Regions from separate parts of the Streptosporangium sp. NPDC053982 genome, predicted to be linked through region 4. Evidence: riboswitches for the same ligand, from Rfam matches in the RefSeq annotation. Region 4 holds a riboswitch; each other region holds the start of a gene.
What was found. A riboswitch is a leader RNA that binds a small molecule or an ion and turns the genes downstream of it on or off. The one in region 4 is predicted to bind cyclic di-AMP.

Region 1: it holds a riboswitch for cyclic di-AMP, as region 4 does, so the genes downstream of both, ACZ6W9_RS04800 (C40 family peptidase) here and ACZ6W9_RS14245 (CHAP domain-containing protein) in region 4, are expected to answer to the same signal.
Region 2: it holds a riboswitch for cyclic di-AMP, as region 4 does, so the genes downstream of both, ACZ6W9_RS10270 (glycoside hydrolase family 25 protein) here and ACZ6W9_RS14245 (CHAP domain-containing protein) in region 4, are expected to answer to the same signal.
Region 3: it holds a riboswitch for cyclic di-AMP, as region 4 does, so the genes downstream of both, ACZ6W9_RS06725 (C40 family peptidase) here and ACZ6W9_RS14245 (CHAP domain-containing protein) in region 4, are expected to answer to the same signal.

What each region holds. Positions count from the first base shown of each region.
Region 1 covers NZ_JBVJKQ010000002.1:437,091-440,289, forward strand. The annotation lists gene ACZ6W9_RS04795 (helix-turn-helix domain-containing protein) at 161-328, shown strand; gene ACZ6W9_RS04800 (C40 family peptidase) at 547-1,596, opposite strand; cyclic di-AMP (ydaO/yuaA leader) riboswitch at 1,602-1,755, opposite strand; gene ACZ6W9_RS04805 (amino-acid N-acetyltransferase) at 2,093-2,737, shown strand; gene ACZ6W9_RS04810 (RDD family protein) at 2,826-3,199, shown strand, end outside.
Region 2 covers NZ_JBVJKQ010000005.1:151,591-154,789, forward strand. The annotation lists gene ACZ6W9_RS10265 (cytochrome P450) at 1-794, shown strand, start outside; gene ACZ6W9_RS10270 (glycoside hydrolase family 25 protein) at 882-1,631, opposite strand; cyclic di-AMP (ydaO/yuaA leader) riboswitch at 1,643-1,792, opposite strand; gene ACZ6W9_RS10275 (hypothetical protein) at 2,403-3,199, shown strand, end outside.
Region 3 covers NZ_JBVJKQ010000003.1:320,557-323,755, forward strand. The annotation lists gene ACZ6W9_RS06715 (M48 family metallopeptidase) at 1-487, opposite strand, end outside; gene ACZ6W9_RS06720 (hypothetical protein) at 484-1,272, opposite strand; gene ACZ6W9_RS06725 (C40 family peptidase) at 1,385-1,948, opposite strand; cyclic di-AMP (ydaO/yuaA leader) riboswitch at 2,031-2,189, opposite strand; gene ACZ6W9_RS06730 (VanZ family protein) at 2,679-3,199, shown strand, end outside.
Region 4 covers NZ_JBVJKQ010000007.1:131,255-134,453, forward strand. The annotation lists gene ACZ6W9_RS14240 (ABC transporter substrate-binding protein) at 1-909, opposite strand, end outside; gene ACZ6W9_RS14245 (CHAP domain-containing protein) at 1,390-2,076, opposite strand; cyclic di-AMP (ydaO/yuaA leader) riboswitch at 2,095-2,232, opposite strand; gene ACZ6W9_RS14250 (hypothetical protein) at 2,683-3,199, shown strand, end outside.

The sequences.
Region 1 (3,199 bases), on a different contig from region 4:
GGGGCGTTTACCGTTCCTGACGGGCGACATCGATTCCAGCGTGCTCACGCCTGAGTCCCGTTTCGGGGGGAGTTGCTAGATGGCATATCCGGAAGTGGATTCCCGCCGCGGCGAAAGTCTTCCGGGCACTGAGGATATCGATCTCAGCGAGGAGGACCTCGTGCTCCTGGCCGAGCTGGCCAAGGGCGTCACCGTCGACAGGGTGGGCCGCCGCCTCGACATCAGCGGCCGGACGGTCCGGCGCAGGCTGCGCGGGATCTGTGACCGCATCGGCGTGGCCACCGCGATCGAGGCGGTGGCCTGGGCCGCCCGCCGCCGCCTGATCTGACGCCGTACACCCGGCCGGTCCGCCGTGCACCGGCCGACCGGTCGTGGCCCGCCCGGTCAGGCCGTGCACCCTGCTGATCGTGTGTCCGTGTCCGTGTCCGTCCGGCCCGGCCGGTTCGTGCACCCGGCCGGTCATACGCCCGTCGGGTCAGGCCGTGCATCCGGCTGATCGCGTGCCCGTGCCCATGCCCGTCCGGCCCGGCCGTACGCCGGCCGGATTCAGTCGGCGACGCGCACGCCCCCGGCGAAGGGCCGGTTGCCCATGGGGGCGATGCGGACCACGTCACCGGTCTGCGGGGCGTGGATCATCAGGCCGGCGCCGAGGTAGATCCCGACGTGATGCAGGTCGCTGTAGAAGAAGACCAGGTCGCCGGGGCGCAGCTGGTCGCGGGAGACGTGGGTGCCGGCGGTCCACTGGTCACCGGTGTAGTGGGGCAGGCTGATGCCGACCTTCTGGTAGGCCCACAGGACCAGCCCCGAGCAGTCGAAGGAGTTGGGTCCCTCGGCGCCCCAGACGTACGGCTTGAGCTGCTGGGTGAGCGCCCAGCGCACCGCCTCGGCCGCCTTGCCCTGGCCCACGACCGGAACGGTGAGCCTGGTCGCCCGGCCCTGCATGCTCTGGGCGCGGTCGCGGACCTCCCGGTAGAGGTTGCCCTCCAGTTTGCCGACCAGGCGTTCGATCTTGGAACGCTTGTCGCCGAGCTCGCCCAGCAGCTTCTTGACCTCGGTGGACCGGGCGCTGGCGCTGGCCCGAGCCTGCTCGGCGACCTTGAGCGCCTGGGCGACCTGGGCGACCTCCTCGCTCTGCCGCTGCTGGAGGGCGTAGCTGGTGGCGGCCTGGTCGAGGAAGGTGTCGGGGTCGCTCGACTGGGTGAAGGCGAGCGTGGAGCCCAGGCCCCCCGACATGTAGGTGCTCTGCGCGAGGAGGGTCGCCTTGGTGCGCCGGGACTCCAGCTCCGTCTCGCTGGTGGACAGGTTCTTCTTGGCCACCTCGGCGGCGCGCTGCGCCTGCTTGAGCTTCACCCGTGCGCCGTTGTACTGCTCGGCGAGCGTCTCGACCTCGACGTGGAGCTTCTCGACCTGCTTGGCGAGCTGCCGGAGGTCCGGTTTCGGGTCCGCACCGGCGGACGTCATGGGAGCGCCGACCGCGAGGAGGGTGAACGCGAGCCCGATGGAGGCCGTCCGGCCGGAAAGGCGACGGGAGGCGCGCTCCCGCATCGGGACGGGTCCGGCTGGACGTCCACTGCCACGGCGCGGCGTGCGCTTCACCAACGGGCTCCTCTCTCGGCCGCCTGCCGGGTTAGCTGACGGGTTCGGGCCGGAGGCAGCCCTACCGAGCACGCCGGTGACGGCTCGGATTCACCCCTGGGGACGCGTGGAGGGTGGGTCCCCGGCTCCCCGGGTCCGGGGATTCGGCGGGTCAGCTTTTCGGGGAAGCTGACATCGAGCACGGACATTAGTGCAATTGGAGGTTCATGCTCAACCAGAACCACAAAGTCGGTAGAGCTTTCACAACCGGAAAGTCACAGGCAGATCACATACTTTCATGATCCTCATGCCTGTCAACCTGGATCCATGTCGCTATGAGCGGCATACCACCCATGTAGCCGCAGGCCCCGGTCCATGCCGAGGGCGAACGGCCGCCGTCACCGGGGTTTCCGGCCGGGCGCGACGGGGGTGACACCGGGAGCCGGGCGGTGCCGTTGTGACCGAAGTTACGGCTGGGCCGTAATGGGGGTGCGCCGAGGACGTACGCTGATCGGTCATGGAGCAGGTTGCGGAACCCTCCCCGGCGGACGCCCTGACGGACGGGACCGGGGCGACGGCCGGGTCGGCGAGCGGGGTCACGGCCGGGGCCACGGGCGAGGTCACGGTCCGGCGCGCCCGCACGCCGGACGTGCGGGCGATCCGGCGGCTGGTCGACACCTACGGCGGCGCCGGGCCGCGACTGCTGGAGAAGGCCACGGTCACCCTGTACGAGGACGTCCAGGAGTTCTGGGTGGCCGAGCGGGACGGGGCCGTCATGGGGTGCGGGGCGCTGCACGTCCTGTGGGAGGACCTCGCCGAGATCCGCACCGTCGCCGTCGATCCGGCGTGCCGGGGCCAGGGCATCGGCCACATGATCGTCTCGGCGTTGATCCGCACGGCCGGCGAACTCGGCCTGCGCAGGGTCTTCTGCCTCACCTTCGAGGTCGACTTCTTCGCGCGCCACGGCTTCCGGCGGATCCAGGGCACGCCCGTCTCGCCCGAGGTCTACGCCGAGTTGCTCGCCTCCTACGACGAGGGCGTCGCCGAGTTCCTCGACCTGGAGCACGTGAAGCCGAACACCCTGGGGAACACGCGGATGCTGCTTCATCTACCGCCCCTGGTCAAGCGTGATGACCGCAGTTGTGACTGTGACAAAAGGTGACTCTCGGACGACTATCTCGATACCTTGTGCTTCAACGTGCATGTGAGTCTCGAATGCGCCGCATGCGTAGTCGAAGTGAGGTGACGCGGTGACCAACGGACAGCCGCCGTATCCGCAGGATGATCCCGACCGCGATCGCACCCCGTCGGGACACTCCGGATACGGCTCGCACGACACGGGTCAGGGCCCCGGGGGTCTCGACCCCGACGCGACGGTGGTGGGGTACCGGACGGACGGCACCGGACCCGGGCAGAACCAGCCCGGTTACGGCCAGCCCGGCGGTTACGGCCAGCAGGGCGCGCAGCCGGGGTACGGGCAGCAGCCGTCGTACGACCAGGGCGCCTACGGCCAGCAGGGGGCGCAGCCGGGTTACGGCCAGCAGCCCTCCTACGACCAGCAGCAGGGCTACGGTCAGCAGGCCGCCCAGCCCGGTTACGGCCAGCAGGCCGCGCAGCCCGGCTA
Region 2 (3,199 bases), on a different contig from region 4:
GGCCGCCGGCGGACCTGGTGACCGCGTTCGCCAAGCCGATCCCCGCCGTCGTGATCTGCGAGCTGCTGGGCGTGCCGTACGAGGACCGGGGTTCCTTCCAGGAGAACATCGACAAGTTCCTCAACGGGGAGACGAGCGACGAGGACCTGTTCGCGGCCTACACCGCGACCCAGGGCTACCTCGCGGAGCTGGTGGCCTCCAAGCGCGCCGCCCCGACCGACGACGTGCTCAGCGACCTCACCGACGGCGACCTGACCGACGAGGAGCTGAGGGGGATGAGCCTGATCCTGCTGGCGGCCGGGCTCGACACCACCGCGAACATGCTGGCGCTGGGCACCTTCGCGCTGCTGCGCGAGCCGGAGCAGCTCGCCGCGTGGCGCGCCGATCCGGCGCTCACCGACGGGGCCGTGGAGGAGCTGCTGCGGTATCTGACCGTCGCCAAGATGTTCATGAGGACGGCGCTGGAGGACGTCGAGCTGGGCGGCCGGATCATCGAGGCCGGTACGACGGTCGTCCTGTCGAACCACGCCGCCAACCGCGACCCCGAGCGCTTCACCGACCCCCACGTGCTCGACCTGCGCAGGCGGGAGGGCGGGCACGTGGCCTTCGGCCACGGCGTCCACCAGTGCCTGGGGCAGCAGCTGGCCCGGGTCGAGATGCGGGTCGCGTTCCCCGCGCTGCTGGACCGCTTCCCCTCGTTGCGCCTGGCCGTACCGGCGGAGGAGGTCGCGCTGCGCCCGGAGGTGGCGGACATCTTCGGGGTGAAGAGCCTCCCGGTCACCTGGGACGCCTGACCGCCGAGGGCGGGCGTGGCGGTGTCCGTCCCACCCGGTGGTCCGGGTGGGACGGACACCGGGCCGGCCGGCGCCCCGGCCCGCCGGTCACGCCGACCGGCGGCCCAGGGCGCGGAGCTGGTCCGGGCTCAGCGCGGAGACGTTCTGGTCGATGGGCGAGTCCGAGTACTGGTGGATCGTCCACGCCTTCCAGCCGGCCGGGGGCGTCACGGCGCCCTTCTCCCGGCCGTAGGCGGCCACCCACAGCGGGTACTGCTCCAACCCCGCGCCGTAGGTCTCGGCGAAGTTCAGGCCGCTGTAGAACATCGGCGTGACGCCGGTCCTGGCCTTCACGTGTGCCAGCCACGCCTTGGCCCAGGCGTTGACCTGCTCGACGGAGCGGTCGTCGGTGGCCTCCAGGTCCAGGACGAGCAGGTCGCCACGCCTGGCGGGCTGCGCGTCCACGACGGACAGGAAGTGCTCGGCCTCGGCGATCGGGTCGTTGCCCGGGTGGCCGAAGTGGTAGGCCCCGCGCACGATGCCCTTCTTGTCCAGCTCCCTCCAGTGCCTGGCGAAGGAGCGGTCGCGGAACGTCGTGCCCTCGGTGGCCTTGATGATGCCGAACTGGGCGGAGCTGACGCTCCAGTCGTAGGCGGGCTGGTAGTTGGAGACGTCCAGTCCGTAGGTGAGCGGGCCCGCCTCCTGCTGGGAGACGCGCTGGGCGGCCGCGATGTGCCCGGCGGGCGAGGCGGAGGCCGTGACGGGGGCGATGCCGCCGAGGGCGGCGCCGGTCAGGACCGTGCCCGCGAGGGCCAGGCCGAGACGGTTTCCGAGCGTGCTGATCCGGGGGTTGCGCATGGGGTGTCGGCTCCTTGCTTCCATGTCGCCTACCGGGTTAGCTGTCGGGTTCGGGCATGGAAGTGCCCTACGGACGCATCGATGGGAGATCGTCCGATTCACCCCGGAAAAGGTGGGTCCCCGGTTCCGCTGGGAAGGCGCGGATTCGGCGTCCGCACACCGTCGGCGGGCATTGCCACGGAAACGGCGTCGGGTCCGGTCGATGGAGCGGCTCTCGTGCCGCTGGGGCGGCTTTCGCGCCGCGATGACAAAAGGTATGCGTTGCCCCACGGAAAGGGCAAGTGACCTGCGGCGGAGCGGATCGCGCCGGTGATCCGGAGGGTGTCGGACCACCCTGCCCGCAGGGGATCGGGGCCCATGGTAAAAATTGACGCCTCACCGCCCCGGACCGGGCGGGAACCGGGCCGCCCGCCGTGGCGACCGGACTTCCCGGCGGTCGCCACGGCGGCCGCATCTCGGCCATACGTCCGGTCTGTAGGGATTCGTGGTGTCCCCTTGGTAACAGCTCCGTAAGAGCGCGCCGTTACCTGACGCGTACGGACCGTGATGTTCGGCAGGCTGGGGGGAGATCGGATCCGGCGACGGGGAGGCGAGATGCAGGATGATCATGGTCCGGCCCGCGGGCGCGGTTCCGGTGCGGGCCCCCGCGGTCGCATGCCGTACGGCGGGCCCCCGGGCGGCCCGCCCGGGTCCGCCGCGTCCCCGTCCCGTCCGCCGGTCCGCCCCGAGGCCCGGTACGACGGTCCGGCGCAGAGCCCCGGAGACCCGTTCATGCACGGCTCGCTGGTGGACGCCGGCATCGCCCTCGCCGGTCGGCCGCGCCACCCGGCCGGGGAACGGCCGCGTTCCTGGACGGGTCCGCGTCTCCGGCGCGACCGGCTGCTGCGCCCGGCGCTGATCGGCGCCTTCCTGGCGGCCGCCGGGCTCGGCGTCTGGACCTCCGGCCGGTCCCCGCTGGACGACCGGCCCTCCGCCGTGGCGGCCCCGCTGCCCGCGCCGTCGCTCGCCCCGCACGGCACCGCGGTCGTCCACCCGCCGCAGGCCGCCCGCACGCCCTCCGCCGAACCCGGCAGGGTCATGGTCGTCCGCGAGCTGAAACCACGCCTGGTGCGGCCCCGGGCCGACGCGGCGGACACCCCGGACGGCCGCGCCCCGGGGGAGGAGCGGCGGCACGCCGCGGCACGCCGTACGCCGGAGGCCGCTACGCGGACGGAAGCGGGAACGGAGGCGGGGGCCGGGGCCGGAGGCGGCGGGCCGGGCCACCGGGAGACACGGGGCCTCTCGCGCCCGCCGCACGCCCCGCACGACCGCGGGCACGGGCACGGGCACGGCCCGGGGGCGCCCGCCCCCGAGGCCGGACCGCGGGGCCGGGCCGACGGTGGCGCCCCCGGTGCCCCGGCCCGTGACGCCCGTGACGCCCGGGACACCTCCGCCGGTCCCGGCGGCCACGACGGCTCCGGCGGCGTGGGGCTCCGGTTCGACACCGCCTACGCCTGCCGCGACTTCCGGCCGGACGACTGGCGCCACGACTTCTGCGTCCGGGCGTGGAACGACTACCGCAGAAGCAA
Region 3 (3,199 bases), on a different contig from region 4:
TCTGGGTGGACAGGCCGTAGGCGCGCAGCTGCGTCTCCGACCACATGCCCAGCGGCCAGCGTAGGGCCTCGACCGCCGCGGACAGCCCGGCGACGCCGAGCAGCGCCCGCACCCACCGGGGTCCGCGCAGCCGTCCGAGCAGCCGGGCGCCCAGCGGGGTTGCCACCAGCACCCCGGCGACCAGGAGGGTCAGCCCGAGCGAAAGGTAGGCGGGCGCGGTGAGCGCGGCGTCGAACGCCTCGGAGCGGGCGATCTGCCCGGCGGTGAAGTCGCGCGCCGGGTCGGGCGCGACGGCCGGGGCGGCGGACGGCAGGGCCCGCCAGGGCGTGGTGAGCGCCACGACCGCGACCGTGGCCGCGCCCAGGGCGGCCAGCGCCCATCCGGCGGGCCGCCACCCCCCGGGCACGACCGCCGCCGCTGCGGCGTCGGCCGCATCCGGCGCGGCCGATCGCCGGGACACCGCCCTCGGGCGTGGGGAGGACGTCAACCCAGCTCCCTTCTCAGGTGGTCGCGCCAGCCGGCGGCGAACTCCGCCGGGGACAGGCCCAGCACATCGCCGACATCGCTACCGTAGAGCCTCACCAGCGTCCGCTCGCCGTACCGCCGCGCGACGTAGTGGCAGGCGAGCCACGCCTCCTCGTACGCCTGCGCCCGCCGGGGGGCGTCCGCGGCGAAGTCGGCGGGGCCGGGGAGCCGCTCGGGCAGGCGGCCCGCGCGCACCTCGGCGGCCAGTTCGGCGGCGGCCGCCGGGACCGCGATCCCGGCGTCACGGTAACCGACGTAGTCGGCGAACCCCTCCGACAGCCAGACCGGCACCCGGCCGCCGCGGGTGGCGCCGGTGGCCACGTGGGTGAGCTCGTGGGCGAGCACCACGTCCCGGCCGGTCCCGCTCAGCCTGGCGTACCCCGACGGCAGGACGATCACCCGGCCCGCGTCGGCCAGCGCGGCCAGGCCGGCGACGGCGGCGGGCGCGGCGCCGGCCAGCGCCGCCGCCTCTGCGTCGTCCGCGGGGAACAGGACCACCGCCCGGACCGGCCCCCAGACGTCGAGGACCGTACGGCGGGCGCGGTCGGCGCCGGCCGCCAGGTCGGCGAGGCGGGCCGCCGGGACGCGGTGGCCGATCACGACGGAGTGCTCGCCGCGGACGGTGACGGAGCCGCCGGGCCACGGGTCGCGCGGCGCGGGGAACGGGCCCGCGCCGGTGGCCAGGGCGGCGACCGCCAGTGTCAGGGTTCCGGCGAGCACGGCACGACGCTCTGTCGGGACGCGCACACGTCCGATGTTAGCGACCGGCCCCGGACGCGCGGCGGCCCCGCCCGTCCCTTCGAAGGGACGGGCGGGGCCGTCTTCCCGGTCGCTCCAGGGGGGCGGCGGCCGGGATCCGTCAGGCTCCGGGACGGACCGCCCCGGAGAAGGAGGACCGGTAGTACCCCTTCAGGGGGACGACCCTGACGGTCTTGCCGCTGCTCGGGGAGTGGACCATCTTCCCCTTGCCGACGTACATGCCCACGTGGCCCTTGCCGTAGAAGAACAGCAGGTCACCGGGGCGCAGGCTGCTCCACGAGACCTTCTTCCGCACGGCTCGGTACTGACTGTTCGTGACCCTGGGGAGGGAGACGCCGGCCTTGCGCCACGCGTACCGGACGAGACCGGAGCAGTCGAACGCGCCGGGACCGGAGGCTCCCCACCGGTACGGATCGCCGATCTGCTTCTTGGCCGCCGAGACGGCCTTGGACGCCTTCACCTTCTGCAGTGCGGTCCTGCTCAGCGTGGTCTTCTTCGCCTTCGCCGTCTTCTTGGCGCTGGTGTGCGCCGCGGAGGCGGCGGAGGCGGCGACCGGCCTCTCAACCTGAGAGGCGGTGCTCCTGACCTGGAGAACGGGACCGGTTCCCGTGTCGGCCAGCGCCGCCGGGGAGCCCATCGTGACCGCTCCGGCCGAGGCCGTCACGGTGAGGGCGAAACCACTGGCGCAAACGCGGAAAAAGCGCGACGAACGGGGGTTACGCGGGGTGGTAGACAGGATTTCTCCTTGGGACTTCCGCTGACGCCTACCGGGTTAGCTGACGGGTTCGGGCCGGGAAGAAGCCCTACGGCGCGTCGGGCGCGCCGATTCACCCCTGGCCGCGTGTCGGGCCGGTGGGTCCCCGGTTCCGTGCCTCCTGGCTGCACGGATTCGGCAGGCCGTCGCAGGTGGGAGCGTTCCTCGCAGGGTGCGACGGCCGAATGGATCTTTATGGATCTTTGACAGGCGCCGGCATGACGGGCCGGGCCCGGCGCGGTGGCATGGCTTGCTCGCCGCGACGCCAGAAGTTACCCCTGTTTCCCAGGAGAGGGCAAAGGAATCACAAAAGATACATAGATCGAAAACGCCTCGGGCGATCGACGGGCCACTGTTCAGGGGCCGATTTCACCGGGCAAATATGACGCTTGTCACACTTCCGTGATCAGTCCGAAAAATCATGGCTTTTGTGACGTGAATCACGTGATGGTAACGATCATTGACGGAGCGTGCGACCGGCCGTGCCGCCGCCCCGCCGTCCCGCTCCGCCGCCCCGCCGTCCCGGCCCGCGGCGGGGGCCGGCCGGGGACGACCGGGGACGACCGGGGACTCCGTGTATCGCCGGCGTATCGAAAATCGCATACGTCCCCGCAACGGCCCTCCCCCTTCGATGGGAGGCATGAACCGGAGTGCATCCCTGTCAGCACCGCCCCGCCGTACGCGCGGGATCGTGCTCGCCTGCCTGGCGGTCCTCGGCCTGGCGGGCGTGGCGTTCGTCCTGCGGCGGCCGCTCCTGATGGCCGCCCCGAGCTGCGCGGCCGGCCGGTGGCACGGCTGCCTCGGCACGGAGAACGGCGTGCTGCTCATGACACTGGTCGCGGTGCCGCCGTCCGCCCTGGTGGCGTGGGCTCTGGCGCGCGTCCGGCGTGCCGCCGGCGCCGCGTCGGCGTGGCGGACGTCGCTGGCCGAGGTGGGCATGGTCCACGGCACGGTGCCGTTCGTATGGATCACCATGATGCCCGGCCCGGAGGCCGGCGTCGCCCCCGGCCGGGTGAGTCTGCTCCCACTGCAGGATCTGCCCACGATGGGGCCGCTCGGCATCGGCGGCAACCTGCTGATCTTCGCGGCGCTGGGGTTCTTCGCCCCGATGCGGTTCGCGGCGCTGGCGTCCGTACCGCGGATCCTCGCGCTCGGGGCAGG
Region 4 (3,199 bases):
CTTGATCACACCGACCATCCAGGCCGGGCAGCCCATGACGGCGAAGCCGCCCTTCTTCAGCGCGGCGTTCCACGGCGGGGTGAAGGAGGCGAGCTTGGCGGTCATGCCCGCCTGGCTGAAGCTCTTCACCGTCTCGAACGCGGTCTTGATGGCCGGGTTCGACTCCAGGATGAGCTGGTTGTTCTTGTCGAAGTAGGCGACGTTGCCGTTCTTCGGCGCCTCCTGCGACAGGACCACGTTGTAGAGGGTGTTGGGACCGTCGAGGAACTTCGGGTCGCCCTTGGCGGTGTTGGCGGCCTGGAACTTCTTGCCGACCTCCATGAAGGCGTTCCAGTCCGGCCAGAGCTTGCTGACCTCGTCGCGCTCACCGGGGAGGCCGGCCTTCTCGAACAGGTCCTTGCGGTAGCACATCGCCATGCCGCCGATGTCGGTGCCGAGGGCGAAGAGCTTGCCGTCCTTGTTGATGCCGTTCTCCCACTTGGCGGCGGGGAAGTCGCTCTTGCGCTTGTCCAGGCCGTATTCGGCGAGGTCGACGAAGAACTGCGGGCGGGCCTTCATGAGGCCCATCGCGCCCTCGTCGATGCCGACCACGTCGGCCGCGCCGCTGCCGGCCTGCAGACGCTGCAGGAGCTGGGGCAGGAAGACGTCCTCGAACCGGTCGGTCGGGTTCTCGTGCTTGATCTGGATGTTCGGGTGTGACGCGTTCCAGGTCTCGACGGCCTTCTTGTAGCCGAAGTTCGCGCCGCCGCCGAAGGTCTGCACGGTGATGGTCACCGGCTCGGAGGCCGAGCCGCCCGAGGCGGCCGTGTTCTTGGCGGGCTCACTCGAACTACAGGAGGTGACCGCCAGTGCTGCGGCGGTCATCACCACGACGGCGGCGAGCTTGCCGTGCCGCTTGGTGTTCAACATTCCGGACCCCTCTCAGGTGGTCGCCCGAATCGATTGGGAGGTGACATCGCGAACCGGCCCCCGACGAACGCGATCGGCGATGGGTTGCGCGCGGGCAGCTTTTGGGAGCGCTCCCACGAAGACTGGACGATGGGCAACCGGCGCGTCAATATGCCGAAACGTAACCGTTACATCGCGGGTGTTTCAGCTCGGCGAACAGTCGTTAAGGTGACAAACTGTGCGATCGGGCGCTTGGGAGCGCTCCCACCCCAACATGACACGACGCGGCGAACGCTCACCAACCGGGATCATCCAGTGCATCAGGGATCGTCCGGACCTTCCTCGCGGCGATAAGGTCCCGGCCGGAAAGCCGAAACGGCGACCCGGTCGTGCCGGGTCGCCGTCCGTCGGCCGTAGTCCGCCGCCGGTCCTCGCCGCTCCCGGAGGGACGGGAGCGGACGAGGGGAAGGGGAGAGGGGAACGGAAGACCGGAGTCGTCCGTCAGCCGTTGTAGACCGGGTATCCGTAGCCGTCGACCTGGGCGACCGGCCGGACACGCTCCTCGACCTTGCCGTTGCCGGTGTTGCCCTCGATCGTGGTGATCGTGCCGTCGCCGTTGTCCTTCTTGACGAGACCCACGTGGTCGATGGCGTCGATGTCCTTGCTGCCGCCCCAGTCGAAGAAGACCACGGCGCCGGGCTTCGGGGTCTGACCCCAGCGTCCGTTGTCGGCGAACCACTTGGCGTAGCTGACGGTGTAGGCGTCCCAGCCCATGGTGGGCCGGATGCCGGCCTGCTCGCCGACCCAGGAGACGAACATCGCGCACCAGGGGGCGTTGGCGTAGTCCTGGATCCTGCCGCCGTCGCGGGCGACGGTCTCCTTCGCGCGCTCGCTGGCGAGGTACCAGGCATGGAACTTGGTGCCGCCGCCGTAGGCGTTCTCCGAGACGCCGATCTGCTGGGCGGCGATGTCGAGGACCTGCTGGGCGCTGACCTTGGGCAGGTTCTGGGCCTGGGTCTCGGACGAGGCCGCGGCGTTCTCGGTGACCGACCCGGCCTGCGGGCCGGAGGCGTGGTTGTCGGCGAGGGCGGGAACGGTGGTCACGGCACCGCCGGCGAGGACGATGGACGCGCCCACGAGGGCGCGGACCAGGCTGTGCTTCCCGGGGGTGAGGCGGTTCTTGGCCATGGGAGAGTTCGGCTCCTTGCGTCGCTTCCATGCCGCCTACCGGGTTAGCTGACGGGTTCGGGCTGGGAAGTGCCCTACGGCGCGCGAACGCGCTGATTCACCCCATGAAGTGGTTCCCCGGTTCCGCGAGAGCCGCGGATTCGGCGGCCGCGCCCATCGACGGAGTGATCCGTCGTGATGATGCGCGGTCGGGCAATGTGTCGACGAGAGATGGGTCTGTGGACCTCGGTCCTCATCGCGAACGAGTAGAACGTACGTGCTGCTCCAGGCCGATTGCAAGCTCCCGCATTGCCTTGACTTGGGAAAACGCCGAATATCGGTGATCGTCGACTTCCCGGTCCGAAGATCGGCGACTTCGGGCCAAAGGCTTTCGCAAAAGCCGCAAACCCTTGCGGCACAGGGATTTCCGCACCGCGGGACCGGCGACGCCCCGGTGCGACGGACGATTCTTCCCGGCTGAAGCGCCCCCTAACGTAGATCTTTTTAAAGGGGGATCGTTTTACCTGTTCAGTGCCTTTCCGGGCGGCACGTCGCCGGGCGCGCGTGCTCGGATGTTCATCCGCGGTTCCCGGCCGCGTAAGGCGTCACGGTTACGGTGAGGCGATCGTGAACGGGTCATCGCCCGGCGTGGAGGAGGGGCGGGACCACGCGCGGGAACAGCCTTCGGCCATCGCCTGGGCGGAGTCCCCCCTGCAACTGCTCTGCGTGGTCGAGGCCTGCCACGCCGGGCTGCTCGGCGCCCCCGTCCGGGTGGTGCCCCGTGCCGGCTCGCGCCCGCTGACCGCCACCCGCCGGGAACTGTCCCGCCTCGTCCTTCCCCCGGGGCTGGAACAGGCCGGCCCGGCCCCCGGGCCGCCCAGGCCCCGGCGGGGCATGACCTGGGTGATCGGCGACGCCTTCTCCGGCCGGGTCCAGGCCCGCTGGCTCACCGCACTCCCCGGACGGATCGTGGTCGTCGACGACGGGCTGGCCACGATCAGGCTCCTGGAACTGCTCGCCGGGCCCCTTGGCAGGCCGCTGCTACGGGCCCGGGCCACCGCGGGCCCGTCGCGCTCCGTCCTCGGCGTGGCGGCCGGTCTGCGACTGCGCTCGGCCGCCCGGTCGGGCCGGCTGACGGTCTTCA